DNA from 2 places in the Paenibacillus sp. GD4 genome. Region 2 is predicted to be linked to the other one. Evidence: predicted binding sites of a transcription regulator. Region 2 holds the regulator's gene; the other holds the start of a gene.
What was found. Region 2 encodes NrdR, which represses ribonucleotide reductase genes. Its sites were predicted from a motif close to AACACNATATATNGTGTT; they were not measured.
Positions count from the first base shown of each region.

Region 1: the regulator NrdR is predicted to act here: its motif matches at 6,813-6,830, upstream of RAC89_RS04245 (adenosylcobalamin-dependent ribonucleoside-diphosphate reductase).

Region 1 covers NZ_JAVCYK010000001.1:908,710-923,645, forward strand. The annotation lists gene RAC89_RS04230 (spore germination protein) at 141-1,532, shown strand; gene RAC89_RS04235 (GerAB/ArcD/ProY family transporter) at 1,529-2,626, shown strand; gene RAC89_RS04240 (Ger(x)C family spore germination C-terminal domain-containing protein) at 2,623-3,756, shown strand; gene RAC89_RS04245 (adenosylcobalamin-dependent ribonucleoside-diphosphate reductase) at 4,192-6,744, opposite strand; gene dat (D-amino-acid transaminase) at 6,986-7,816, shown strand; gene RAC89_RS04255 (lipoate--protein ligase family protein) at 7,849-8,697, opposite strand; gene RAC89_RS04260 (DEAD/DEAH box helicase) at 8,860-10,659, shown strand; gene RAC89_RS04265 (YqhG family protein) at 10,656-11,717, shown strand; gene RAC89_RS04270 (hypothetical protein) at 11,886-12,836, shown strand; gene RAC89_RS04275 (YqzE family protein) at 12,923-13,135, opposite strand; gene argS (arginine--tRNA ligase) at 13,241-14,936, opposite strand, start outside.
Region 2 covers NZ_JAVCYK010000001.1:1,170,983-1,185,918, forward strand. The annotation lists gene RAC89_RS05595 (ABC transporter permease) at 1-131, opposite strand, end outside; gene RAC89_RS05600 (ABC transporter substrate-binding protein) at 119-1,672, opposite strand; gene RAC89_RS05605 (formylglycine-generating enzyme family protein) at 2,129-2,788, opposite strand; gene RAC89_RS05610 (DUF4180 domain-containing protein) at 2,810-3,178, opposite strand; gene RAC89_RS05615 (TetR/AcrR family transcriptional regulator) at 3,184-3,843, opposite strand; gene RAC89_RS05620 (LLM class flavin-dependent oxidoreductase) at 3,924-4,871, opposite strand; tRNA gene RAC89_RS05625 (tRNA-Ala) at 5,031-5,103, opposite strand; gene nrdR (transcriptional regulator NrdR) at 5,170-5,643, opposite strand; gene RAC89_RS05635 (alpha/beta-type small acid-soluble spore protein) at 5,743-5,967, shown strand; gene RAC89_RS05640 (lytic transglycosylase domain-containing protein) at 6,060-6,635, opposite strand; gene coaE (dephospho-CoA kinase) at 6,632-7,228, opposite strand; gene ytaF (sporulation membrane protein YtaF) at 7,266-7,955, opposite strand; gene mutM (DNA-formamidopyrimidine glycosylase) at 8,046-8,897, opposite strand; gene polA (DNA polymerase I) at 9,284-11,953, opposite strand; gene RAC89_RS05665 (HAD family hydrolase) at 12,113-12,880, shown strand; gene RAC89_RS05670 (bifunctional diguanylate cyclase/phosphodiesterase) at 12,856-14,604, opposite strand; gene phoU (phosphate signaling complex protein PhoU) at 14,836-14,936, opposite strand, start outside.

The DNA of each region.
Region 1 (14,936 bases), 260 kb from region 2:
GGATCGGACCTTCGCAACTCATGGAATAAGGGTGGGAATTTGTGGGTAACATAGGGAAAACTTTCCGGAATGGGAAGGACGGGTACCAATTCATGAACGTCGATCTGTCTTTGGACAAAAACGAAGAGTCATTGCATGCCATGTTATCTCATAGCTCTGACTTCAAATCAAGTGAATTCACGGCCGGCGAACACCGGTATCGATTGTTTTATTTGGACACGATGATCGAGCTTGCCGTGGTGCAAGAGCATATTATCCGCCCTTTGCTTCAAAGACCGGAGGTAAGCGTTCGGGAGGCTGTCTCTATCCTGGATTATAGCGAAACGGGGCTTCTTGCCGAAGCAGCGAAAGCATTGATCGAAGGGAAAACTGTACTGCAAATCGAAGGTCAGGCGAGGCTTTATCTACTTGACGCGGCGCTTCATAAGGAACGCTCAATAAACGTTCCGGTAAATGAAAAGGTGTTGCGAGGTTCACACCACGCTTTGATTGAAGACATGAATACGAATTTGAATTTGCTGCGCAAGCTGATTGCAACGCCAGACCTTGTCGTAAAATTCTATCAACTCGGCCGTAGATCGAATACGAGAATGGCTGTACTCTATTTACGTTCGCTCGCCAACGAAGAGGTAGTAAAGGAGCTTGATCGAAGAGTTGGTAATATCGATATTGACTACGTTGAATCGCCCGGTTTTGTAGAAGAGATGATGCAAGACAGTAAGTTCTCGTTGTTTCCCCAAATCCTTGTAACGGAGAGGCCGGATAGAGTGAGGTCTTACCTGATGGACGGGAAAATTGCGGTTTTGACCGATGGTTCCCCGGATTGCTTGATCACTCCTGTTTCCTTCTGGGCCTTCTTTCAATCCCCGGATGATTACCAAATTGACTGGATGTTTGGCAGCGCCTTACGGATACTTCGCATCGTCTGCTTTATTATTGCGTTCAGCTTGCCTGGAGCTTACGTTGCCCTTGTCACGTTCGACCCCCGTATTATCCCTTTTGAAATTGCTCTAACATTGCAAAGCTCCATGCAATATATTGCGATGCCTCCCGTAATGGAAGCGATATTTATGTTGGCCACACTGGAAATCCTGCGAGAGGCGACAATCCGTCTTTCTAATCCGGTCGGCCAGACGATCGGAGTTGTGGGCGGTATCGTCATCGGTACCGTCGTGGTTCAGTCGAATCTGGTTTCCAATATGATGGTGGTCGTAGTAGCATTTACAGCTGTAGCTTCTTTTGTTATTCCAGTTTACGAAATGAGAAGTACGGTACGATTACTAGCGTACCCGAACATTATCTTGTGCGCGATATTCGGGTTTATTGGCTTGGAGCTTTCCTTTCTCTTGATACTAACGCATTTGGCCCGTTTGAACACCATGGGCATCCCGTATTTTTACTCAGGGCTTCTAGGAGGTTCAATCAAAGATACGCTTTTTAGAGGACCGCTCGGGAGCTTGAAAGAGCGTCCGAAGGAAAGCTTAGCTAAAGACGAGATGAGAATCGAGTCTCCAAGGGGATGGAATGAATGATTCATCTGAAAGAAATATCCATTAAGCAGCTGATCTGTCTTGTTATTTTCACCCAAGTAGGTGCCAAAGTGCTAACGATTCCTTATGAAGAGTCCCGTAATTCGGGGTATGACTCATGGATGTCGGTACTGCTAGGAGGTTTGATCGCTCAATTGGTGATCCTCATCGTGTACCTGCTGGGAAAACGATATGAAGACCGTCCTTTTCCCCAATATGTAACGGAGATTACAGGAAAACCGTTAGGAGTAACAATAAACGTCTTATTCGCATTGTATTTTATTGAGTCATCTCTCATGGTTTTAGTTTCTTATGCCGATTTCATCAACCGTTGGGTGTTATTTAAAACACCATGGTTTGTAATTATTGCACTTATGGGTGCGACCGCTGCCTATATCGCTTCGTCTTCGCTTCGGTCTATAGCCGTCATTACGGAAACGTGCATTTTGATGTTTATGATTTGCTTTGTGATCGTATGTATTAGTGGGTTGGGGAAGGGCGATTGGCTTCATTTTGCGCCAGTCGGATCTCATGGTCTGGGGCCCATTATAAAGGATGCTGTTCCGGCTTTTTGGGCGTACGCAGGATATGAAATGCTTCTGTACGTTTTCCCCTTTGTTAAGAGGCATAGCAACAAGGAGATCTTAATTGGCATGTCCATAGCTAATGGATTTACGACCTTTTTCTATGTTCTGATCTCGGCCATAGTGTTGTACAACTTCAGTGAACCTCAAATGGACCTTGTCACCGAACCGATGGTATTCATTCTCCGTCAATTCAAATGGCCAATGGTGCAAAATCTGGATATTTTATTTATGGTCATTTGGTTATCAATGTCCTTAGTTACCATCTATGTTTATCTGTTTATGTCTGCACGGTTTTTGGCTTCCACCTTAGGGAAGAAGCTCGGAAACCATGTTCTGCTCGTATGGATATTGGCGTTTGTTTGTTTTGCTATTGGGGTATGGTTCTCCGACCGCCAAACGTTATTAGGATTTGCCGATTATCATAACAAAGCTAGTACCCTTATTATATCTGGTGTGCCGGCCGTTTTGCTGCTTGTCTCTCTAGCTCGGGGAAAGGCGGGTTTAAGATGATAAAAGCGGCTGTCGTATTCATATTGTTGCTGGTATGCACCGGTTGTTGGGATCAAAAGCCGCTGCGCAATCTTCATTTAGTTGACGTTGCGTGCTTGGATCTGAATGAGAAGAGCGGTGAAGTATTGCTCAATTACGTCGTCACAGAACTCAATAAGGCAGGACAGGGAGAAGGAGACCCCAAATCCGAGACAACGCCGCTAAAAGGACCAAGCTTTGTCGAAGCGGTCGGACAAGGGGATTACTTTGATAAAGGTCCATTTCTTGGTATCCACAATAGAATCTATTTATTAAGTGAAAGCTTTGTTTCTCGGGATCCAATCGGACAGCTTGCTTTTTTGCTTCACGCTCCTTATGCATCGATCAACACTCCGGTCGTTATATTCGAAGGTTCAATATCTAAACTTATGCAAACAAAATCGTTTAATAGGGAAAATTTTACGGAAACATTGCATCATTTTATTATGAATTTGGAAGCGAGTCGAATCATACCTAACGTTTCCATGATGCATTTCATACTATCCAGGGAAGAGCCTTTGGAAGACATCGCATTGCCTGTAATAAGGCAGTCGAATTCAGAACTGGAATTCAGCGGCGCTCTCTTATTCCGACAAGGAACGAAGGCAGAGGAGAAGCTCAGCAAGGAACAAGTCCAAATGCTGATGTTATTGTTAGGAGAAAACTTCAATAAACACAAGGTGGGCGGCCGTTCTGTGTCAGGCATCGGACAACAACTGCTGACCGGACATATGAATAGCACAGAGTATGCATTTTCGGTCAAAAAGGGTGTTTCAAGGATTACAATTCATCCTGGATCCAATGAATTGCCGAAGGTTATCGTAAGTGTCAAATTGAAAATCAATGCATATAAGCTCGGGCAGCAAGCGGTTATGCTGAAATCGGATTATGTTAATCAAATGGAAAAACAATTGAACAGTTATCTGGAAGAAAGGGCTGTAGCAACGATTCAGACGATACAAAAAGCAAATTCGGATGTTCTCGGTATCGGAAGAAAGATCTATTCTTTCCATCCTGATATCTGGAAATCATTGGATTGGCGTAAGGACTATCCACAAATGTCGATCGAGCCGAAGTTCGATGTACAAATCCTTAACTCAAATGCTCAATAGGTCATAAGGCGCCGCCATTTTAGGCGATAGCGCCTTTTCTCTGTGATTAACAAACCCTGCTTTGTGAATTTTGGCCGCGGAAACAAAGAAGCAGCCGTGACGTCCGACAGAAATTGATATATATCTGAATGCTGTTGGAAAATATCGCCTAAACGAGGGTCATGGGAATACCATCCAGTTAATTGGTCGGTGGTAGAAAAAAAGATCAAATTCTTAATAAGGTATTGTCAATTTTAAAGAAAGCAAAAAAAGTCCGTACCATCGAGATACGGACTGTTAAACTGATTTCTATACACCTAACTGAATATATATAAATTTCCCATGGAATATGAAATTAGCTTCCCAATCCAATTGAACTTTTCCTATTTATTATGAAAAATCGCACGCGCGCGCGAACGTTTTTGTTTTATGGAACAATAGATTCGCTCGTACCCCTCAACTACACTTGCTATAACCGCACTGGCTGCAGGACTTGCACCCCTCTGTATTGACCAACGATGCCGAGCCGCAGGAAGGGCAAAGGTCTAGCGAGGTTTGAACCGCCGGTGCCGAAGCAGCAACACTTTCCGATTCCGCCCCTATCACCTCGCGGGTAGCCGTGATATAAGCATCCGCAGCATCATAGCTTTCTCCATGCATCTCAAGCGCCTTCGCCACAGCGTCGGCAATGGATTCGACCCGGTTCACCCCGAAGCCGATGGCGCCAGAGCCTCCGATCCCCTTCAGATGCTTGATAAGCAGCTGCGTTTTGTTTCCGTGATCTCCATAACGCAAGAATAACGAGCAGACTCGGCCCAGAGCCTCCGACATCGCGAATACATCCGAGCCGGCCTTGCCGACATTGAGGAAGATCTCACTCGGACTGCCGTTCATATCGTTAATGGTAATGTACGCCATGCCAAACGGCGTGTTGATCTTATACGTAGCGCCCCGAAGCACTTGAGGGCGGCGTTTGTATTCCTTATCGATCACCCGTTCCGTAACAGGAAGAACCTCGGCAGCCGTAGGCAAGGAAGTATCCTTTGCTTCCTGCGCTTTCTCCTTCTCCTTCTCTTCTTCCTTCTTCTCGGTAGAGAGCACTTGAACGTCCCGACTGCCGTCGCGATAAATGGTGACGCCTTTGCAGCCTAGATCAAACGCCAGCTCATACAGTCGTTTGGTCTCCTCCACGGTAAAATCAGCCGGACAGTTGGCTGTCTTGGATATGGAGCTGTCCACCCAGCGCTGAATGGCCGCTTGTGTTCGAATATGATCCTCCGCCGACAGGTTCATTGCGGTTACGAAGTAATCCGGCAATTCCTCTCCGGGATGCAGGTCCATCCATTCCTGAGCGATCGGTACTAGCTGCTTGTCATAGCCCAAACGGCTTTGGCGATAATACTCGAAAGCGAAATACGGCTCAATTCCCGTGGAAGTGCCCACCATCGTCCCCGTACTGCCCGTCGGCGCCTGAGTGATGACCGTAACGTTACGCATTCCCTTTTGCTTAATGGCTTCGCCTACTTCAGGGTACGCCGCAACCATGTTCTTCATAAAACCGCTCTGCAAGAACGGCTCGGACTCAAAGTTGGAGAAGGCCCCCTTCTCTTCAGCGATCTCCGACGAGGCCAGATAAGCTTCCTTGGCCATAAACCCGTACAGCTTATCAAGAAATGCCAGCGATTCGGGACTGCCATACCGGATCCGGAGCTTAATCATCAGCTCGGCGAGGCCCATCGTCCCAAGCCCGACACGGCGTTCCCCCTGCTGATTGACACGATTCTCCTCAAAATGATAAGGCGTCTTATCGATCACGTTATCGAGGAACCGCGTCGAATATCGTACGACCCGTCCAAGCTCATCCCAGTCCACATCATGCTTGTCGGCATCATAGAACTTCGATAAATTTACGGCGGATAAATTACAGACTCCCCACGCGGGCAGGCCCTGTTCTCCGCACGGATTCGTACAAATGATCGGGTTGAAATACCAGCTGTTCGACATCTGGTTATAGTACTCCATAAAGACGACGCCCGGCTCAGCCGACTTCCAAGCGGATTCGATGATCGTGTGCCAGACCTCGCGGGCCTTGACCGTACGATATTCCACTACACGCTTGCCCAGCTTTCTCCAGCGGTCAAGGTCCCCGTCCCATAGCTCATCATAATCCGGGTCGCTTGTATCCGGGAACAACAGCTGCCAGTCCAGGTCCTCCTTCACCGCCTTCATGAAGCTGTTGCTGACGCAGACAGAGAGGTTCGCGTTCGTAATCTGCCCCATGGTTTGCTTCACGGTTATGAAGTCCACGACATCGGGATGCCAGTCGTTCATCATCAGCATGAGCGCCCCGCGCCGGCTGCCCCCCTGTTCAATCAAACCCGTGGTGTAGCTGAACAAGCCGCCCCAGGACACCGCTCCGCTGGAGGAACCGTTCACACCTTTAACGATGGCTCGTCGCGGGCGCAATGAGGATAGGTTGATCCCTACGCCGCCTCCGCGTGCCATGATCTCGGTCATCTCCGACAGCGTAGCCATGATCCCGCCCCGGCTGTCCTTGGGCGAAGGGATGACGTAACAGTTGAACAAGGTCAGCTCGTCGCTGGCGTCTGCCCCAGCAGCAATGCGGCCCCCCGGAACCAGCTTCCAATCGTCCAGCACATAGCGAAACTTTTCGGTCCATTCCTTGCGCTTCTCCGGAGCCTCAACGGAAGCCATGGCCGAAGCGAGACGGTCCCACATTTGCTCCGGTGTCGTCTCAACGGTAAGCGTAAGCTTTTCCACCGAGGAATCAACCAGCTCTCCATTCCTTAGCCTTACCTTCACGGATTGCCCTTCACGGCTGATCACCTCGCCGACCTCTTTGGCCGGAAATTTCGGATCATCCTTCGTCAGTACCAGGACCGTGTCCCCAACCGCAGTCGCACTCGTGTCCGCCTTCTTCATAGCGTAACGGTCTAAAAAAATCTTCTCGCTTAACCCCTCAAGCTTCATACGCTGCATCGTCTTCACCCGGAACCCTCCCGAAAATATATCCCTATATAGGAATCACAATATGTAGTATGTAATTACAATGATACTATACAATATATTGTGTCCGCAATAACAAGTCTGTGATTTTTCTCTCTTTATTCCTCCTCATCTTTGACATTTTTGTGTACCCTTGCTACCCTAAATACATCTTACCACGCTTTAAAACAGGCATCAAACATATGTTCTCACCAACATAACAGAACCTATTCAGGAGGCCCTTATGTATTTATATCAAGACAAGTTTCTTCCTAAGGAGGAACTCCATATCTCTCCGGAGGACCGCGGATACTACTTCGGCGACGGGATTTATGAGGTGTTTCGCGTTTATAACGGACAGCTTTATGAGCCGCAAGGACATTGGGACCGGCTTCATCGGACGGCAAAGGAGGTTCGCATCCCCCTTCCTGCCGACACGGACAAGCTTCAGGAGCAAGTCCTCCAGCTTATTCAACTGAACAAGCTGTTGGAGGGTACGGTCTATCTCCAGATCACTCGAGGCACCGCCCCGCGGCAGCATCCTTTCCCGCAGGACGCCCAACCTGTACTCATGGCCTATACGACCGAGGTGAAACGCCCTCTAAACACCATGGAATCAGGAATTGCCGCAGTAACGATGGAAGATATTCGCTGGCTCCGCTGCGACCTGAAGACACTGAATTTGCTCCCGAATGTACTGGCCAAGCAGCATGCCCTTGACCAAGGCGCCTCCGATGTCATTCTCCATCGCAGCGGCACGGTAACCGAATGCAGCGCCTCGAACATCATGATGGTTAAAGACGGCGCCGTTTACACACATCCGGCCAACCACCTGATCCTGCACGGCATTACGAGAGCCGTCGTCCTGAAGCTGGCGAACCGGCTGGAGATCCCGGTCCATGAACATGCGTTCACATTAGACGAGCTGGCCAATGCCGACGAAGTATTCATAACCGGTACAACCGTAGAAGTCACACCCGTTGTCTCGATCGACAATCGTCCCATAGCCCAAGGCACTTCCGGCCCCGTTACTAAGCGATTGCAGCAAGCCTTTGAATCCACAATACCGCAATAAAGAAGAAAAACCTTCGGAGAAGCCCCTAAAGGCTATCTCCGAAGGTTCCACTCCGCATGTCCGTATTTTTCCGCCGCAAGCTGTTCCGCGAGCTCCACCTCGTACGAGGTCGGCTCTTCCCGCTCGAACCGAACGTTCAGCCCCTCGGCTAACCCTCTCTCAAACGATTCCTTCACTTGATCCAGCTCCACCGCCGGGCGACCTAGGTCCCTCAGGATATCGTTGATCGCGACAGCCTTTTTAACAAATTGCTGTTTCATCCTCTCCATCACCCGCTCACTCGGGAACCGAAGCAGTCCGAACAGCTGCTCCACATCCAGCTCGAGGAGAATCGAGCCGTGCTGCAGCACCACACCCTTTTGCCGGGTTTGCGCACTGCCGGCCACCTTCCTGCCTTCCACAACCAGCTCGTACCATGAAGGCGAATCGAAGCAAGCCGCCGAGCCCATCGACGCGTACTGACGCTGCTCCTCCTCCGACGCCAAGGACACCATCGCAGCATCCAGCCCCAGGTGCCGGAAGCCGAGCAGCAGCCCTTCGCTTAACACCCGGTAGGCCTCCGTTACTCCTCGCGGAATCCCCGGATAGCTCTCAGCCACAATGATGCTGTACGTCAGCTCCCGATCGTGCAGCACCGCACGGCCGCCGGTCGGTCTTCGCACGAAGCCGAGCCCCTCCCGTTCCACGCGCTCGAGATCTACTTCCCCTTCCGCCTTCTGAAAATACCCGATCGATAGCGACGCAGGCGACCAGCCGTAGAATCTGACGGTCGGAGGCACCAAGCCTTCACTGTGCGCGGTAAGAATCGCTTCATCCAGCGCCATATTATAAGCGGGAGAGCATGCTCCCGAATCAACCAAACGCCATACCTCTTCCTTCATAATCTGCTCACTCCTTCTGTCCTGCTTACCGCACCTCCTGCCAAAAAGGCAGAACGCTACCTATCATCATAATGCATTCGCGTTTGGTTTGAAAGCCGCCCTTTTCGTACATACTAAATTTTAACTCTGATAGATATCCGCAGACCGCAAAGGAGTGCACCGATGAAATCAACCCAGTCAAAAGAACACGTGCGACAACTGAACGACCATGTGCAGCTTCATTTTGACAGAGAGTGGTTCGAGGAGCTGCACGCCAGAGCGTTGAAAAACGGCCCTTGGGACGATTGGACCATGTTCCAGCTTGCGTATGAGGCGGAGGAGTCAGGGCTGATTCGCAGCTTCGACGAGCTCCAGTGCCTTACTCACCTCCCGAATCTGGTACCGATGGACCATCAGATCGATACGGCCAAGAAGGTGCTCACCGAGATGCGGGGACGCGCCATACTCGCCGATGAGGTGGGACTCGGTAAGACGATCGAAGCCGGCCTTATATTAAAAGAATACATGATCCGCGGGCTGGTGACCAAAGCCCTTATTCTTGTCCCCGCTTCCCTGGTGCTGCAATGGGTCCGGGAGCTGAATCAGAAGTTCGGCATCCCCGCCGTAGCGCAAAAGAAGGAATACATGTGGGCATCGAATAATATCGTCGTAGCCTCCATGGATACCGCCAAGCGCGATCCTCATAGAGACATCGTGCTCGGACTCGAGTACGACATGCTGATCGTAGACGAGGCGCACAAGCTGAAGAACAAGAAAACAACCAACTATAAATTCATAAATGAGCTTCGTAAAAAATATTGTCTCCTTCTGACCGCCACTCCGGTGCAGAACGACCTGAAGGAGCTGTACAATCTAATCACCCTGCTGAAGCCCGGCCAATTAGGAGGACAAACGAGCTTTCAAGCCAACTTCGTGGTCGATAAGCGCGTTCCGAAGAACGAGGACCAGCTGCAGCAGGAGCTGTCCAAGGTCATGATCCGCAACCGCCGCAGCGACGGCAACGTGAATTTTACGAAGCGGATCGTCCGCAACATCCCGCTTCAGCTTTCTCCGGAGGAGCAAGCGCTTTACGACGGCGTCACGAACTTCGTCAAGGGACGATACGAGGATGCAGCCGGAGATATCAGCAGCATTCTAGCGCTGGTGACGCTTCAGCGGGAGGTGTGCTCAAGCCGTGACGCCGTGTTTATCACCCTCGTGAACCTGTTCAAGAAAACGGCTGAGGATTCGCCCCTCCGGGCCAAAATCTGGGAGCTCGTCGAGCTCATTCGAAGCATCAAGTCTAACACGAAGGCGAATAAAGTCATCGAATTGATTCAGCAGATCAATGATAAGGTCATTATTTTTACGGAATACCGAGCCTCACAGGAATATTTGCTTCAATATTTGAAAGAACACAAAATAACGGCGGTCCCTTACCGCGGCGGCATGAACCGGGGCAAAAAGGACTGGATGATGGACCTGTTCCGCAACCGCGCCCAGGTGCTGATAGCAACAGAAGCCGGCGGCGAGGGGATCAATCTGCAGTTCTGCAGCCATATGATCAACTTCGACCTGCCGTGGAACCCGATGCGCGTGGAACAAAGGATCGGCCGCGTTCATCGTCTCGGGCAGAAGGATGATGTGAAGATCTACAATTTGTCCACGACCGGGACGATTGAGGAGCACATTCTAAACCTCCTTCATGAAAAAATCAACATGTTCGAGCTCGTCATCGGAGGACTGGACACGATTCTGGAACGCTTCGAGAAGAAGACGTCACTGGAGACTCATCTCGCGAAGCTCATTCTCACCTCGAGCAGCGAAGACGATATTCGTAAGCAGATGGATGATCTTGGACGCTCCTTCTATGAAGTGAAGGATGAGTATGAGCAGGAAGCCTCGGAAGCAAGCCGGCTTACCACCATGCTTAGCGCGGTAGGGCAGACCGTGACCGAGGGAAGGGAGGACACTCGTCCATGATGCAAACGGAGCAAATTCGAAGCTATGTGATGCGTTATCTGGAGGCGGAGCAATGCGACATTGTCGAGAAACACCCTGCTTACGTGACGGTCAAGCTCTCCCCTTCCGCGGATAAGGACTTGAATCACCGCCCTTACTACTGGAGCTTCGTCGAGCGGACCGGCGTAACGCCGGAAACGATGACCTGCACCCTCATCTTCGAGCCCGAAGCCTACCGCGAGCTGCACCCTCAGCCCCAGGGCATGATGCCCGGCATGGCTCCGGCGGCCGCGCCGCCAGGCATGGCCCCTGTCCAGCCTGCCGCTGCCCCGCAAACAGCACCGGCGGCGCCCGGTCAGCCGGTCGTTGCATCGGGGCAGCCCGCGCCCGGCGCTCCGCCGCAGCAAGGAGACAGCATTCTCGGCCGCTACTTCGGCTTCGTGCCGACCAGCTTCACGGCCCGGATCCCGCGGGACGAGCTGACCTTCGGGAGCCGCAGGCTCGAGCAAATCTTCGCTGCCGTGCGAAGCAAGGGAAGGTTTGTCCGGTTGTTCGAGGCTTATGTGCCGGAGCAGCCGAAGAACGCGCCGACGAAGCCCTACGAATCCTGGTTTGCCGTGAACTTTAAGGTAGAGCTGGCCTGCGATATGAAGCGAAGCGAGATCCATTCCATCGGGATCCATCTGCAAACCGGAGAAATTCGAGAAAGGTTTCACGATAGTATTCGTACGAAGAAAATGACACCCAGACTGCCGAATCACGTGTATGTCACACCGGACAAGATCGCTCTGCAGCGCGCTGTCCTGTTCCTGGAGGAGCATCTGGAGCAAAAGCTTAGCGGATATGACCATCGTTGGGCGGAGGAGGCGAATTTGCGTCTTCAAGACGAGCTGGATCGGATCCGAGCCTACTATGAGCCGTTGCTGCAGGCTGCAGAGGAAGAACAAAGGCCGGAAATCGAAGCCCAATATCAAGGCCGCGAGCAAGAGATCGAATGGCAGTACCAGCCGCGGATCCATATTTCCGTCATCAACTGCGGTTTGTTTCATTTCCCGGCTGCGAATGGAGCCATCTCCTAGCGAAATGTGCGAACAAACGCACAATATAGGGAAAACTTTTTTGGAGCCGCCTACAAGTTCTAACAAACTTTTTACCGGCATATGATTTACAATAAAGGCATATTCTCGCCGGCAAGCGCATAGGGCCAGGGCCTTTACCCACCAAATCCAAACGCAAGCAGGTGAACTATGATGAAATTTCAAGCGATACGGCTGGCTGTTTTGCTGCTGGGGACAAGCCTCCTGGCAGTGTGGCCGCTCACTTCCTCGGCTGTGCCCGAGGCGGTGCCTTCCGTGTCTTCGCAGCAGCAGGCCATACAGCAAGCCGTCCAAAAGGCGCTCCCGCCAAATGAGCAGCTGCCCGTAGCCCCCTCGCTGAATGAAGCGGTGAATCGGTTCTTTCAGCAGCTTGCCGCACAGAAGGGCTTCGAGTCTTGGCAGGAAGCTACGTGGACAAGCTACCCGCTAGGTCCGGGCTCCCATGGCTGGGTCATTCTGGTTAAATCGAACGGCCAAGAAATCGGCTATATGATCGTTCACGCCGCGCAAGAGGGTACGTATCAGTTAACGGAATACGGCAACGGCGAATATCCGCTCTTCAGCTTTCAAACGCTGTATCAAACCTTGATGCAGCAGGAACTTATCCCTTCCTCCTTAGTTAGATGGTATGTCAGTCCGCTGCAGGCGGTATGGGAGCTGACATTAGAAGGCAACTCCGGCGAGCCGCTGTACATCGACGCCAAGACCGGCGAGCTGCTGCCTCTGACCAAAGACGTTCTCCAAGAATCGATGTTGTCCGGCTCCATGAATGCGTTCACAAAACCGGAGCCTGCGCATACAATAATAGAAACAGGTACGACCGCACCGTTTGATCCTTACGCGAAGCTGCCGTGGGTAGTGGAGCCGGGCGAAACGGGCGGGCAGGTACATCATCCTTATCAGGAACTGAAAGCTGACCTGGTAAGTCAGCGGAGGCTCACCTTCGCAGCGGAGCTGTTTGACGGACGGATTACCGTTCCGCTTGCCGTTACCGGCTTCCAGGAATGGTCCGACAGCAGCCGGTATATGCGGGTTCATCAGGATGACGAACGGTTCCTGCCGTTTGAAGCGATGGATGCCGCAGGTTATTTCTTCCCTTAGGTTTTTCTCCTCCTTTTCCCTATATAGAAAAGCTTCCCAATCCCTCCGAAAGGAGCTGAGAAGCTTTTCCTTTTTTATTTTCCGCCTTATTCATCCTGCTTGTCCCTCGCCAGCCGATGCCTCAAAGGCTTTGTCCACATACGCAGCGCCAGCGGAAGCATCCCGAACCACCGGGTTTCCCAGTGCTCGCGTCCCTCACGCTGACTGGCCCGCACCTGTTTGCGAACCTCCTTCGGCATTTCGATATATTGAACGACCCGCTGCGTGACATATTTGACCAGTTCATCGCTTTTTGCCATGACTAAGCACCTCCCTTTCCCATTATGGCCCATTCCACTTCCACGCAAACAAAAAAACCTGCTTGCGCCGCAGAGCGGCAGACAAGCAGGTACGGCTGTGTATCATTAGACTTCTTCCGGTGCGTCCAGACCGATCAAGGCCAGACCGTTGCGCAGGGTGATTTGAACCGCCTTGACAATAGCCAAGCGTGCCGCGCGCAGCGAAGCATCCTCCACCTTAAGAATCGGACACTCATGATAAAAATGATTAAAGCGCTGCGCCAGATCGACCAAGTATCGGCTGACGATCGACGGCTCCAGCTTATGCATAGCCTGCTCTACCCGCTCTTTAAACAGGTACAGCTCCTTAAGCACAGCCTGAGCCTCAGGGTTGTGAAGATGCTCCGTATGCAGCTGATCCGCAGTCAGATCGAACGCATCCGAGACGTCATCATTCGATTTGCGCAGCACACGGCTTGCTCTCGCATGGGTATACTGGACATAAGGCCCTGTTTCGCCCTCGAAATTCAAGGCTTCCTCCCATGAGAATACGATATCCTTGATTCGGTTGTTGCTCAGATCGTTAAAGATGATCGCCCCGACGCCGACCTTGCGGGCCACTTCATCCTTGTTCGGCATGGACGGATTTTTCTGCTCGATGATTTCGCGGGTCTTCTCAATCGCTTTGCCGAGCAGTTCCTCAAGGTGAATGACGTTCCCTTTACGCGTGGACAGCTTCGCGCCCTCCAGACTCACCTTGCCGAACGGCACGTGCTGAAGCTGCGAAGCCCATTCGTAGCCCATCAGCTCGATGACCTTGAACCATTGCTTGAAGTGCAGGCTTTGACCTGCATCCGTTACATAAACGCACTTTTCGAAATCGTATTCTTTCTTGCGGAACAAAGCGGCAGCGATATCGCGGGTATGGTACAGCGTGCTGCCGTCCTTCTTGAAGATCAGCACAGGAGGCATATCGAATGCATCCAAGCGTACGATCGTCGCTCCCTCATCTTCTTCAAGCAGCTTCTTCTCCGTCAGTTCTTCAATGACTGCAGGCACCTTGTCAACATAGAAGCTTTCGCCTCGATAGGAATCAAACTTCACACCCAGCAGGTCGTACATCTTCTCGAATTCCTTCAAGCTGATGTCCACGAACCAGCGCCACAGCTCCTGCGCCTCCTGATCGCCCTGCTCCAGCTTCACGAACCAGGCTCTGGCTTCGTCCTCCAGCTCCGGCCGCGCATCCGCCTCATCGTGAAACTTCACGTAAATGCGCTGCAGCTCCGAAATTCCTTCGGCCTCGACGGCTGCTTTATCTCCGAACATCTTGTAAGCGACGATCAGCTTGCCGAATTGGGTTCCCCAATCGCCGAGGTGATTCACGCCGACCGAGTTATAGCCCAGAAACTCAAAAATTTTATATAACGCATTGCCGATCACCGTAGAACGCAAATGTCCGATGTGAAATGTCTTCGCAATGTTCGGCGAGGAGAAGTCGATAACCACGTTCCGTCCTTGTCCGATATTTTGCGAGCCGTACCGCTCCCGCTTCTCCAGTACCTCCTTCAGCACCTCCGCTGCGAACCAGCTGCGATCCAGGAAGATGTTGAAGTAGCCAGCGACGGCTTGCGCTTCGCCAAATGCAGGATGCGCCTGGAAGCTCGACTTAAGCTCCTCGGCAATGACCTGCGGCGACTTGCGAAGCTGCTTGCTCAGCTTGAAGCAAGGAAGAGAAAGATCCCCCATTTGAGGGTTAGGCGGGTATTCGATCAGATCGGCCAGCTCCGCTACGCTCAAGCTCGGGACTTGAGCCGCCAGCTGG
Region 2 (14,936 bases):
GAGTACTCTGCAAGCGCAAAGGAGATACTGCTTACCGCCAGGAGTAGCAGTATCAACCTGGCCCCTTTACGCAGCAGGAAAAAGGTTAGTCTCTTCGCGAACGAAGCCGAGGTTCTCATCACTCGGTCCATTGCCATTCCTCAATGTTATCCGTAACCGGCCAGCCATGACCGTGAGGATGAATCTTTTGCCTGCCGATGTCCAGACCCTCCTTAACAAGGTACAAATGATCCAGGTTTACAAGCCAAGCCCATGGCGCGTCGCCTTGGGCGCTTAAACCGGTTTGGCCGTCCCATTGCGCCTTTCTCCAATATTCCGCCGCTTCCTTCTCGTCCGTTGCTCTCAAGGCTTTCTCCATATAAGCCTCCACCGCCGGATTACTGTAAAAGCCAGGGTTATAGTACTCCACGCCGCCGAACCTGCTGCTGTATACGTTGTACATCTCCAGCGGATCATGGCTTCCCCAGCCTAACAATACGGGATGGGCATGCATCTGCTTTCGAATCTCATCCCAGCTCTTCCCTTCCGCCTTGACCGCAATTCCGAGCGGCTTCAGCATATCCGCAGCAGCAATCGCCAGAGACTGTCTATTGACATCGCCCGCAGGGTATAGGAGCGTAAGCTCGGCTTTGCGCGAATTTTTCTCAAGAATGCCATCCCCATCGGTGTCCTTCCAGCCGTCATCCGTCAGAAGCTTTCTGGCGCCGGCCATGTCGCCATCCTTGATGGCGGCGTCCGGGTTCGACCAAGGGAGGCCGTCATTGATCGTATAAGCAGGTGTACCGTGACCCTCAAGCACCCCATTCACCAGCGCTTTTCGATCGAGCGCCAGGTTGATGGCTTTTCGAACGGACGCTTCGGAGGTTACATCGTTCCCGACCGGGTAGCCTTCCTTCGTCTTGCTCCCTGCTTTCACGTAGGGAAACATGATGCCCCGATTATCCACCGACTTCACGGCTTCCAGCCTCATGCCCGCAACAGTCATCTTGCTGAAGCTTGCCGGAATGGCAGCTACATCGACCTTCCCCGCCTTCGCCGCGGCCAAAGCAGCATCCTCATTCAGGAAAAGAAACGTGATTTTCTTAAAGACCGATGGTTTCCCGTAATATTCAGGATTCGGTTCGACAATCACCTGCTGCCCCTTATCCCACTGCACGAGCCGGAACGGACCGGAGCCGATAGGATGGGATGCATAATCCTTCCCGTGGGCATGCTTCGGAACAATCCCCGTCGACACGAGATATTGGATAAACGTTGACTGCGGCTCTTTGAGCTTGAACCGGACGACATGCTCTTCCGGTGCTTCCACATCGCTCAAGATACTAAGGTCGATAGCAGAACCGCTCTTAGCAGCCGTTAGAAACGTATATTGGACATCGGCAGCGGATAACGGCTTCCCGTCGGAGAACTTGACATCCTTGCGAAGCGATACGGTCCAAACCCTGCCGTCACCGCTTACCTCATAAGAGGTAGCAAGATCATTTGTAATGTTCATCGCATGATCCCTTTTCAGTAAGGTGCTTTGGAACAAAGGCGAGCCATATCTTCCCCAGCCTGTCGTCGGGTCGAAGCCGTGCTCCGGCTCACCGCCTACGGCGAGCAGAAGCTCTTGTTTATTGCCCGCAGCCGTTTCCTTCTGCTTCCCCGAGCATCCTGCCGCAAGGATCAGCATGATTAGAATCAAGATCCCATAGTTTCTTATGATACTTTTCAAGCTCTCTCACTCCCGATTCTCATCTATGACCGTGTTCGGGCTGAATCTTTATGTAGGCTTAATCAATCGTAACACGAAACGAATAAATCGTAACACAAACTAATGTGCTTGTCATCAGTAAGGTACCAAAGAAAAAACCGTCCTGTTCAGGACGGTCCTTAAACTAGTACATTTCTGCAAAAAGGCAGATTTTTCCACCCTTTTCCTCAAAGCGAAGAGGATTTCTGCGTATATACAGCATTCCGAGGCCATTTGCCACACTATCAGCCATTGTGCGATTTTAAAGATGCTCATTCTCACAAATTCCGTTCTGAACTACGATTGGGATCGTGGATTTCTGCACTTTAGCAGCTTTGCTACCCTTGTTGGACACGATGGCGGTCTTCTTGCAGAAGAGGGTACCCCATCGTTCCCTTAGCAGGATCTCGCAAGACGAAACCCAAGATCATCGATCCGAAACGTCGGATGGCTTCGACGGCGGCAGGTGGCACCGCATCCCCTTGCCTCTTCCGCCCAGCTCCCGCCGCGAAAAATTCGGTAAGACCCGTATACCTTGGGATCATATACATCCCAGCACCACTCCCACACATTTCCCAGCATATCGTAGAGTCCCCACGCATTCGGCTGCTTCTGCCCCACATGATGTACCCTGCCTTCGGCATTCTCAAGATACCAGGCTATTGTCTTGAGCTCGCCGTAACGATAACCGCCAGTTCCGGCTTTACACGCATACTGCCATTCCGCTTCTGTTGGAAGCCGGTAACTGCGGGCCTCCCTGTTCCAGTCGACACGTTCTCCGTCCTCGCTTACCGAGTAGCATTCCTGCAGGCCGGCTTGCCGGGAAAGCAAATTACAAAAGGCAACAGCATCATGCCATGAGACGTCCACTACCGGAGATTGTGGCTCGTAGTGAGCTTCGACTGCCCTGGGTATGATCGCATCATACAATCCCCTCGTAACAGGAACTTGCCCTAATAAAAAAGAATCCACCCGCGTCGTCCAATTGCGCTTGATTCGGTCATCCCTTAATTCAACTTCACCCGCCGGAATCGGCACCATGGGGATCTCAAGCATCGACATCCTCCCGTTCGCCAACTAGCTCACCCTGCTCAACCGGTCAATGGCATGTTGTACGTCTGGCAGAAAGAAAAGATCGGCTCCGTTATTGCTCTCATAGATGAAGTCTTTGAGACTTTTACTAGAATACGTAGAAAAATCACCCACGATAGCAAGCTTCATCCGGTAATTGATAAATTTCTGTACCACTTCCCCTGCAAGGCGCGTACTCAGATCGAAAAAGCTTTCGCTCAGCAGCGATTTGTGCAGAATCATCCGATCGCTGTCGGTTTCATAACGCACGGTTGCCAAAAGATCCAAAGCTGACTGTGCATCCTCGACGGCGACCTCGCTGCCGCTCACAACGGCAATGGGCACCCCGTTAGCCACTACTTTTGTAATGTTCATTTCAACTAGCCCCCTGTCATCTTCCTAATATAATCCTCACCGACGTATCGGTTATCCTCGCCATGAACGGGCGGAATGTTCGCGACTCTAAAGAAGCTGAGTCCGACTACCATGGCAAGCAGCCCGTATGCAGCGCTTTGGGGATCTTCCACATTCATGCGCCCCGTCCTGTTGCCATAATCGAAAATTTTGGCGATGCCGTGGAGATCCGTCGTGTAACTGGCGGACACGACCTCCTGCAGCCTGCGGTCCAATACAGCCTTGGAGAACAACTGAAGAAAGAGTCTCGCCTGATCCTCGATCGGGATAAACATGGCTTCTATCCCGTCCAGCGGCGACACATTTAGCTTCATCTCGTTGCTTTTATCGTCATCATATGGGGGCAGGATATGCTTCATCGTAATATCGATCATTTTATCCGCCGGCATGGAGCTGTCGATTTCGGATTGTATCTTCAGACCGTAATAAGCCATGAAGGACCGGAAGGCTTCCACGATCAGCTGATCCTTATTTTTAAAATAGTAAATAATTACTCCCTTAGAGCATTTCGCATACTCGGCAACCTTATCTAAGGTCATCCCGTCCATCCCGTGAACGCTAATGCAGGTTAATGCCGCATTAATGACATCCGCTCGGCGCTTCGGTTCCATCCCTACCTTGGGCATACGTTCACCTGATTCCTATTTTATTTATACTGAACAGTCAGAATAAATTAATTGTATGTACCACTTGCCCTTTTGTCAAATTAAAAAGTGCATTGAGCAAGCAGTTCATAGGAACGCAGTCTTTCGGCGTAATCAGGGATCATACTTACAAGCATGAATTCATCAACTCCATATAAATCCGACAGCTCCTGTAATCGAGCTTGAACGGATGAAGCTGTTCCCACAAGAAGTTTGCGTTCTGAATACGGCATCGATTGTCCGGCCTGCACCTCTTCGCGGAACATGGAACCGCCGGAGAGCGCCAGTCTCCTTGCCTCTTCGTCGGTTGCCGCACATACAACACCTATGGTAATCATCGTTTTTGGCTTCGGGGATAGGGGCGAAGGAACAAACGATTCCCGGTAAGCGCGCAGCACCTCCCCGGGGTCCGTTTCGCTCATAAATTGGCCGAATACGTAACCCATTCCGAATGCCGCCGCATATTCCGCGCTTTTCTTGTTGGTTCCGAGAAGCCATACCTCCGGTTGAACAGAAGGATTCGGACGGGCGCCGACCGGTTCTCCCTGATAGGTGTAGCTGCCTTGCAGCAGCCTGGCGATATCCTTTAATTTATCCGGCATTTGCCCTACATTTTCCAAAAAATTGCCGCTAAGCGCCATACTGGCATGAGCATTTCCACCGGGTGCCCGGCCTATGCCCAGATCGATCCGACCGGGGTACAGGGCAGCCAGCAAACGAAAAGATTCCGCTACTTTGAGCGGCTTATAGTGCGGCAGTAACACCGCGCCTGAACCGATACGAATCCGCTTCGTTCGGGCTCCGATATGAGCTAAAAGCACTTCCGGCGACGGGCAAGCCAATTGCGGCATATCATGGTGCTCGGCCACCCAATAACGGGAATACCCCAGCCGCTCAGCCGTCTGTGCAAGCTCCGCCGCCCGTTCTAAGGCGTAAGTGTCATTCCTGCTGCCGAATACGGGGACCAGGTCCAGCACGCCAAGTTTTAGAAATTTTCCTTTTTCACTCATTTCATTCCCGATGACCGGTTCCCTCCTAATGCTCGTCCGATTTGTATTCATTTATCTGCGAAAAGCGGTATTACCAGTATAGCTCAGATAAACACTTTCCTTGCCTTTTCAAAATAAAAAAACCGACCCTCGTTGGATCGGTTAACTTTTGTTTATGTATGGAGCCTAGGGGGATCGAACCCCTGACCTCATCGCTGCCAGCGATGCGCTCTCCCAGCTGAGCTAAGGCCCCGTGTGGCGACAAAATGTATATTACCACGGAGCATCATTGCTTGTCAACACTTGATTTTACATGCTGTTATCCCTGTCCGCCGACTTGGTGCTTCAGCAAAATATCATTCAATTCCTTCATGAACATATTAATGTCCTTGAATTGACGGTACACCGAGGCAAAACGGATATAGGCAACCTCATCCACCGGGTACAGCTGCTCCATTACGATCTCGCCGATCTGGCGGCTGTCCACCTCGGCGTGCGCCGTATTGCGGATCTGTTTCTCCACCTCGGATACGATCTTGTCCAGCTGCTCTACCGACACAGGGCGCTTCTCGCACGCGCGGATTAATCCTCGCATCATTTTCTCCCGGCTGAATTCCTCTCGGCTTCCGTCTTTCTTAATGACGATAAGAGGCGTTTCCTCCACCATCTCGAAGGTCGTGAAACGCTTCTGGCATCGTTCACATTCTCTCCGGCGACGGATCGATTTATTCTCGTTGGCTGCGCGGGAATCAAGCACCTTGGTTCCACTATAGTCACAATAAGGGCATTTCATGAGCGGGATACATCCTTTCAGTATTACCATACACTACCTGTTATGAACGCCAAGGAAACGAGCATAATAGGATTACCAACGACAAGGAGGTGAACAGACATGGGTGCAGGTCAATCTGGTGGCAGCAACGTTCTGGTTGTCCCACAGGCTAGTCAAGCGTTGGACCAATTGAAGTACGAAGTAGCTCAGGAACTCGGTATCGCGATTCCACAAGACGGTTACTACGGTAACATGGCTACTCGTGATACTGGTGCGATCGGTGGTCACATTACACGCCGCCTGGTACAAATCGCTGAGCAATCTCTTGCCGGTCAATTCAAATAATACCACGTTTTGAGCAATACGCATAGAAGTATTGGACAAACCTCCGCAAGGAGCTTGTCCAATGCTTCTTTACCTTTTCTCAGAGTTTAAGCCTACTTCTTATTCCAATGATCTCCGTACAACTGCTCATATCGTTTCTGGTAATATACCACACGCTGTACGTAATGTCTTGTTTCGCCAAAAGGGATCATAGCCGCATTCTCCAAGGTTCCGTCCCATTCTTTCGATTGCAGCCATTTAATGACATTGCCCTGCCCTGCATTATACCCTGCAATAGCCGCATATGGATTGCCTTGAAATTGCTTGTGCAGCCAATTCAGATACCAGGATCCGAGCTGGATGCTAACGGCCGGATTATCCAATGCACTCCCGTAAGAAGGTGAAAATTGGCCGGTTTCAATAATCCATGAGGACGTATCCGGCATCAACTGCATGAGCCCGTAGGCCCCTTTCTTGGATTCAATGTCCTTCTCATAATTGGATTCCACCCGAATAATGGCTGCTATGAGAAAAGGGTCCAGCTCATACCTAGCCGCGTTTTCCCGAATCTCCTCCTGATAATGGATCGGATACATCATCCTCCCCAGCGCACCGCTGCTCAGAAAAAGAAATATAACAAACCCCACTAAAAGGAAAGCGAAAGTTCGTTTTTTTCGAAAAAACTTCATAACAGCCCCCTTTCCTTCAGAAAACGGTCCACCTGTTTTTCTGTTTCGATCAAGGTGCCGGAATTATCTATCACGATATCCGCGAGCTGCTTTTTCTCTTCGATCGGCATTTGAGCTGCGATCCGTTTCTCCGCTTGTTCCCGTGTGATTCCGTCCCGTGCCATCAGTCGCTCTTGCTGTACCTCACGCGGCACATACACGACCATGACCTCCGAAACCATATGCTGCAGCTTGGATTCAAAAAGCAGCGGAATATCTACGACAACCAGCTTGTCCGGATGCTGAGACTCGAGAGAAGCCATCTGCTCGCGCATCATGGCTCGAATCGGCGGATGAAGAATCCCGTTCAAATCCTCGCGGGCAGCCGGATTTTCAAAAATAATTTCGCCAAGCTTCTTACGGTGAAGCGACCCGTCCTCCAGAAGGATGCTTGGGCCAAAACGTTCCACCACCCGGGAAAGCACAGGACTTCCCGGCTCCACCACCTCACGGGCGATGCGGTCGGCATCCACCAGGAATGCGCCGCGCTGAACGAGCAGGGAAGCAACTGTACTCTTGCCGCAGGCAATGCCTCCGGTTAATCCGATATTCATGTTTATGCTCCTCTAGGAAGACGAAGTAATGGAAGAATTAGAACAGTTTCATGATACCCATGATGATGAGAACAAATCCGGGCAAAATCGATAGCTTGCGTATCCATCGAATATCGGCATAGCGGAACCCGATTCGAAGTCCCAGTGTAAGGAACATACCGCTTGCGCACGCGATTACCGCCGCCGTCAGCCAAGGGGTAAAACCAATCAGAGCGGCACCGATTCCGGCTCCGAACGCATCCAGCGACAACGCTAAGCCAAGCAGCATCGCCTCATTTGCAGAGATATTGCCCGACCGGTCCATATCCGCCACCTGCGGGGAACGCAGAATTTGGATGATCAGACCGAACCGTTTCAGCTCCAGCGTGAATATTTCCTTCACCGTATACACAGCCGTTCCCCCAAGCGGGGTGCTTACAGGTTGCTTGCCGGCATCAGACGCGTCAGCCTGCTCCTCTTTTTCCATAAACATCTGAAACAACGCCCATATGCCGATCCCTACGAGAATTAAGGCACCAAGCCCCTTAGCCCACTGCGGATGCACAAACCGACTTAGGTATACGCCAATCTGCATGGACCCGTAAATGATCAGCCCCGAGCAAAAGGAAATAATGGCGATGGATACAAGCGGTATTCTGATTTTACGCAACCCGTACATGACACCGACGCCGAAGCCGTCAAGACTGACCGCCAGCGCCAAGATCAGCAATGATATCGCAGGCAGCATGCTACCCCTCCTCCTCACCTAAAGCCTCAACCTATCTATATGAGAGCTCTGGGCGGAGAGTGCATGTCCGCAGACAAGACGGGCCTTCCCCTATACCTTTCGCACGCGTTGACGTTTTAAAGGCTGACATTTCGGACAATAATGCGTGCCCCGTCCCGCGACCACCGTTTTCACAATGGCCGTACCGCATGAATAACACGGCTCTTCCTTCCGGCCATACATCTTCAGCTGGTGCTGGAACATGCCGATCTCGCCTTGTCCGTTCACGTACGATTTGATGGAGGAGCCGCCGGCCTGCACCGCATCCTGCAGCGTTCGGACAATCGCCTCATGCAGCTTGGCAAGCTCCTTCCTGCTGAGCGATCCCGCTTCCCGCTCCGGATGAATACCCGCCAAGTACAAGGACTCGTCCACATATATATTCCCGATGCCGACAATGTATTCCTGATTCAGCAGCAGCGGTTTGATTTTCGTTGTTTTTCTTGCAATGGTTTCCTCAAAGGCTTTCAGGGTAAAGCCTTCGTCCAGCGGCTCCAATCCGAGCTTCTTAAGGGGATTCTCCTGCAAGTCCAGATTTTTCGGAAACACGTGCATGGTTCCGAACTGTCTTACGTCCTTATACCGCAGCTCCGTCCCATCGGTAAAATAAAAAATGACATGCGTATGCGGCTCGATCGCGTCATCCTGCTGGTATAGCCCATAGCGGCCCTCCATGCGCAGATGAGACACCATGGTGTAGTCATCCATCATGAAGCGCAGGAATTTGCCCCGCCGCTCCACGGTATGAATCGTCTGGCCCGCCAGCAGCTGCTCGAACAGCTTAACATCATCCGGCAGCAGGATGATCCGATTGAGCCGGACCGCAACCTTGGCAATCGTTTTCCCAGCCACGAGCTGATTCAGCGTCCGCCGAACCGTCTCTACCTCCGGCAATTCCGGCATGATGAACTCCCTCCTCTCGTATAAAGCAAGAATTGCTTCTATTCAATATCCCTTCTCATGAAGGGCAATCCTCTCTTAGAAAGAACATTTCTGCGAAAGTGCAGCTTTTCCCCTATCCAGTTTGGACAATCTGAAAGGATTTCTGCGAATATACAACTTTCTCGGACCTCTTGCCTCGGTTTGAGCCCTTACGCGCTCTGAAAGCTGTTATTTCGCACAAATCTCGTTCCGAACCAGGGAGAGGAGCGTAAATTTCTGCACTATGGCACGAATGCCCTGCAGCTTTGCAACCTCAAACATGTCGCAGCGCTTTGCTCCTTTTCGTCAAAAACGGCAACAACGGTGCGCAAGCACCGCAAGTTGCCGAGTATATTATTGCGTGAGCCTTATTTCGCTTCGTACCAATTCTCTCCCCAATCGACATCCACCTTCAGCGGAACATCCAGCTTGAGAGCGCCCTCCATCACCTCAGCAACGGTCCGCTTCATCAGCTCAAGCTCTTCCTCCGGCACCTCGAACACCAATTCGTCATGCACCTGCAGCAGCATGCGGCTCTTCAGCTTTTCTTCGCGCATCCGCTCGTCGAGCTGTACCATCGCCAGCTTGATGATATCCGCCGCAGTGCCTTGAATCGGCGAGTTCATCGCCGTACGTTCGGCGAAAGAACGAATGTTAAAGTTGGAGGCCGTAATCTCCGGCAAGTACCGGCGGCGGTTCAGCAGCGTCGTGACGTAGCCGTCCTCGCGGGCTTTGCGCACAATGTCATCCATATATTTGCGTACACCCTGGAACACGGCAAAATACTGCTCGATAAACTGCCCTGCTTCCTTCCGTGTAATATTCAGGTTTTGGGACAAGCCGTATTCGCTGATGCCGTAAACGATCCCGAAGTTGACCGCTTTGGCCGAACGGCGCATGTTCGAATCGACCTCAGATTCGGATACGCCGAAGACGTCCATTGCCGTTTTCGTATGAATATCCATATTTTTCCGGAACGCTTCCATCAGCTTCTCATCCTGAGAGATGTGAGCGAGCACCCGCAGCTCAATCTGCGAGTAATCCGCCGTCAGAATGCGCCAGCCCGGCTCGGAAGGCACGAATACCTTCCGGATCTTACGGCCCTCCTCCAGACGGATTGGGATATTCTGCAAATTCGGAAATTGGCTGCTGAGACGGCCAGTCGCGGCAATCGTCTGCTGGTAGTACGTATGCACCTTTCCGTCGCTCGGGCGAACCTCCTTCAGCAAGCCCTCCACGTACGTAGACTGAAGCTTCGCAAGCGAGCGGTAATTCAGAATATGGCCGATGACCGGATGGTACGGCTCCAGCTTCTCCAGTACCTCCGCATCGGTGGAATAGCCGGTCTTCGTTTTCTTCCACACGGGCAGCTGCAGCTTCTCGAACAAGATTTCACCAAGCTGCTTAGGAGAACCGATATTGAATTCGACGCCTGCGGCCTGGTATACCTCCTGCATGATCTTCTCGAGCTGTACGCCGAGCTCCGCACCGTACTTCTTCAGCCCCTCCGCATCGACCTTGATGCCCTTCATCTCCATGGAGGCCAGCACAACGGCAAGCGGGAATTCCAGCTCGTAGAACAGCTTATCCATGTCATTCTGCTCCAGATCGGCCTTCAGCTTGTCTGCGAGGAAGGCGACCGCTGCAGCCTTGCGGCATAGATAGGAGTAAAGCTCCTCCAGCGCTGGCAGGGCAAACTTGGCCCCCTTGCCGTAGACCTCCTCATCGGACGGTATCGCCGGAAGCTCATACCGTGCCGAAAGGCTATCCAGCGTCAGCGTGGACTCCGTCGGATCGAGCAGATAGGCGGCGAGCACCGTACAGATGCCGGCTCCCTTCAGCTCGATGCCTCTCCATGCGAGGGCGATCAGAGCGCGATGCAGGTCGAACACGGCAACGTTCTTCTCCTCTGAGGCGAGCCATTCGCGAAGCGGCTTCCCTTGATCCCCGGCCGCAAGCTCGAATGGGATATAGTAGCAGCGCAGCGCTTTGCCCTCTACAGGAGCAGGGCTGAAGGCAATGCCGACGACATCCGCCGTATGCGGGTTATCGCCGATGATCTCGATGTGCAGTGCCTGCACCTCAGGCAGGAAGGCCAGAAGCTCGTCCATTGTGTTCTCTGTTACTAGAACGGCTTCCATGTCCGCTTGCGGAACGGCCGAAGCGGCGGCGCTGACGGTCAAGTCCATTTTCTCAATGAGCGATTTGAATTCCAGCTTGCGGAACGCCTCTCCGAGCTCCCGCTTGTCGTAGCCCTCATATTTCAGCTGCTCCCACTCCAGGTCGAGCGGCACCTCGCGGTAAATCGTGGCCAGCTCCTTGCTCATGCGGGCACTGTCTGCGTGCTCGGCGATTTTTTCGCCCATTTTCCCCTTGACGTTCGCGGCATTTTCCAGCACGTTCTCCACCGAGCCGAACTCGTGGAGCAGCTTAAGTGCGGTTTTCTCCCCGACGCCCGGAATTCCCGGAATATTATCGCTCGTATCACCCATTAGACCCTTGAGGTCGATGATCTGCTTAGGTGTAAGGCCGTACTTCTCACCGATGTACTCCGGGCTGAACAGCTCCACCTCGCTAATGCCCTTCCGGGTTAGAGCAATCGTTACCCTGTCCGAGGCAAGCTGAAGCATGTCCTTGTCTCCCGTAACGACGAGCACCTCTATGCCGCCCTTCTCATCGGCAAGCCGTGTGAGCGTACCGATAATGTCGTCGGCTTCATATCCGTCCAGCTCGAACTGCCGAATGCCGAAGGACTGCAGCAGCTCCTTCAGTACCGGGAATTGCTCCGACAGCTCCGACGGCGTTTTTTCCCGTCCGCCTTTATATTCTGCGTAGTCCTTATGTCGAAACGTCGCTTTCCCCGCATCGAACGCCACCAGGAAATGGGTAGGCTTCTGTTCCTCCATGAGCCTCAGCAGCATCGTGGTAAATCCGAATACCGCATTCGTATGCTGACCCTTGGTGTTGCTAAGCGGCGGCAAGGCGAAGAAAGCGCGATAAATAATACTGTTGCCATCAATTAAAACCAGTTTGGACATGGTTACACCTCATTTTTTGAACCGTTAACATACCTCCCTTCATCATATCATACGGAGCCCGAAGAAAAAAACCGGGTTCTCACGTAAAGGAGGGCTGTTCGACGCCAATTTCTGCATAAAATGAAAAGGAGATAGCGAGGAACGGAGGTATGGTAAGCCATGACATCGATCGCGAGGCCGGTAAACAAGAAGGCCATTCTGCTGGATGTGAATCAAACCCTGGTTGAGCAAGGACGTTCCTTCGAGCAATGCTTCAAAAGCGTATGGGGGGACTACACCGCACGCTGGCTTCAAGAAGAATCGCCAACAAAGGAGGATGTATGGCAGGCTTATATACGCCGCTGGCACCTCCGGCGCAAAACCAATTTATCCTCTCAGCGGCTGGATGAGCTGGAGCAAGCCTGTTTCCTCGAAGCCATAACCGAGCTCGACATCCCGCTTCCTTCTTCCATGCTAAGGAGTATGCTGGGGGAAGCGCGAACCATGCAATCCAACGCCAAGAGGCCGGCGCCGCATGTCATTCCCATGCTGCACCGGCTCGCATCCAGCTATAAGCTGGCCATTATCAGCAACAGCCCGCGGACGGAGGTCCTCGGCTTGCTAGAGAAATTCAGCCTGATCCCGTTCTTCCAGCAGGACCGGATCTTTACCGCAGGCAAGCCCTCCGAGAAAAAACCGTCCCCGTATCTCTTTAAAGCCGCGCTGAAAAGACTGGAGGTCAGTCCGCGGCATGCCCTTATGGTCGGTAACTCCTGGAAGCATGATATTTGCGGAGCTACCAAGGTTGGTATCGATGCCGTATGGTATCATCCGCCGAAGGACCCGTCTGTCCGTTCCCCAGCCAAAACCATTTCACATCAGAAGCTCGGAAAACGCAGTGTATACTGTATTGTACAGCTGGATCAGCTGCCTGAATTATTGCTATAGGCGGTCTCCAAGTAATCGGAGCAGAAGATGCTTCCCTTCGCCTGCTTGGACAGCTTCTTCAGCTTCGCGGCCGCTTGGGAAATCTGGTCCGCCGTCACTTGCCCGGCCTGTCCGCAGACGATCAACGAAAGGGAGATGGTGACTCCGGTGCTTTCGATCCGGTTGCCGCTGCGATCCTCCACATAGCTCCAGTCCTTCTGCTCGTAGAATAGCGGCACGCCCTGCTCGAAACGGCGGATCACCTCGCCGCACAGCTTCTCGGGATCATCACAGCTTGTTATCGCAATGAAATCGTCGCCGCCGATATGTCCAACAAAGTCATGCGGCTTGCCAAGCACGCCAATCGCTTGCTGGATGCAATCCGCCGTGAATTGAATCAGCTGGTCGCCCTTCTGGAAGCCGTACCGGTCATTGTACCATTTGAAGAAATCCAAATCCGCGTAAATGACGGAAAAACGGCGCCCCTCCGTCAGACGTTTGTTCAGCTCCCTATGAATCTGGATATTGCCCGGCAAGCCGGTAAGCGGGCTGGCCACCTTCGCGCTCTCCATCCGTGCGTTCGTGATGCACTCCAGAATGGAGCGGATGGAGGCCGCTCCGGTGAAGCTCCCTTTCCTTGTGATAAGCACAAGGTCATATAGATTTTGTATGTCTCGGGAGGTGGCAAGCTGGGAAACCTGCTCCACCGGCGTCAACTCATCAACGATCAACGGTCTCGGATCCATCAGCTGATCGATGGAACGGTTCCAGAAAAGGGAGAAGCCGTACTGCCCCGCCAGCTGCTGAAACAGCCGCTCCCGCATGATGAGCCCGATCGGCACGCCGTCAGATACTATGGCTGCGCCTTGGGCATGAATATTTTGCTTAAAATACCCTGCGACCTCGGAGATCTGTACGGTAGGCTTGAATTCCCCGCAGGGAGAGGCCAAGTCCCCAATAGACCAGGTGCTCCCTGTCGTATCGTGCTTCCGGCGATGGGTGAGAATGCACTCCCTAAGGTCCTCCGTCAGCACGGTGCGTTCCCTTCCAGGCCGTCCGAGCAGAAAGCCTTGCCCGAAATGCACGCCCATCCGGGTGAGCTTCATCAGCTCCTCCGTCTTCTCGATTCCCTCAGCAATCATGTCAATGTTCAGCTTCTGGGCGAATTCAAGCAGCGTTTCTACGATATATTCCTTTTTCTTGTGCAGGTGAAGATCCTTCACGAGCGAGCGGTCCGCTTTAATAAAGTCAGGCTGCAGCTCCGCTACCGCCTGCAGGGAGGAATAGCCGGCGCCGGCGTCATCCACAGCAATCCGGTAGCCCTGTTGACGGTAATGATCGAGAATACGCTGGGCGGCGGCGAAATCCCCAATGGAATCGCGCTCCGTTATTTCAAAAACGACGTTGTACGGCCTAAGCCCTCTTCGTTCAAGCAGCTCCAGCGTCCGACCGGGCACAAACAACGGATCGTGCAGGATGCGTGCCGAGAGATTCAAAAACAGAAGCTCTTTGTCCGTTACCGCCAAGGAATCCTGTATGGCCTTCTCGCGGGCTAACCGGTCAAGGGAGTACAGCAAGCCGGAGCGCTCCGCCTCCTCGAACAACGGCAAGGGCGCATAAAGAGGGCTGGTCTCCGGACCCCGTGTCAGCGCCTCATAGCCGAATACCTTGCCGTCCTTCAATGAAAGAATCGGCTGATAAAGCGTTGTAATCGACCTGTCCTTTACAATTTGCTGCAATTCCATATGAAGCGACTGTGCCGTAGGACCCTTCTCGTACGTTGGACGTTCTATCGCCATATGCCATCCCTACTTCTTTGTTCTCTTGTTTTTATTCTAGCATAGGATGGAAGAACTAGTGTTAACATTACCCACCTTGTTATGTAAAGATATTGTAAAAGATTGTCGAAGTTATGGAAAAAATCGTACATATACACCGAAAGGACCCGAGACAATAAAGCCTCAGGTCCTTCTCTATTAGACATTCAAATCCTTGCGTTTTCCGGTCACCATATAGATGACTCCTTCCCCGATATTCGTCGTATGATCGCCGACGCGCTCCAGGTAATGCGCCGCGA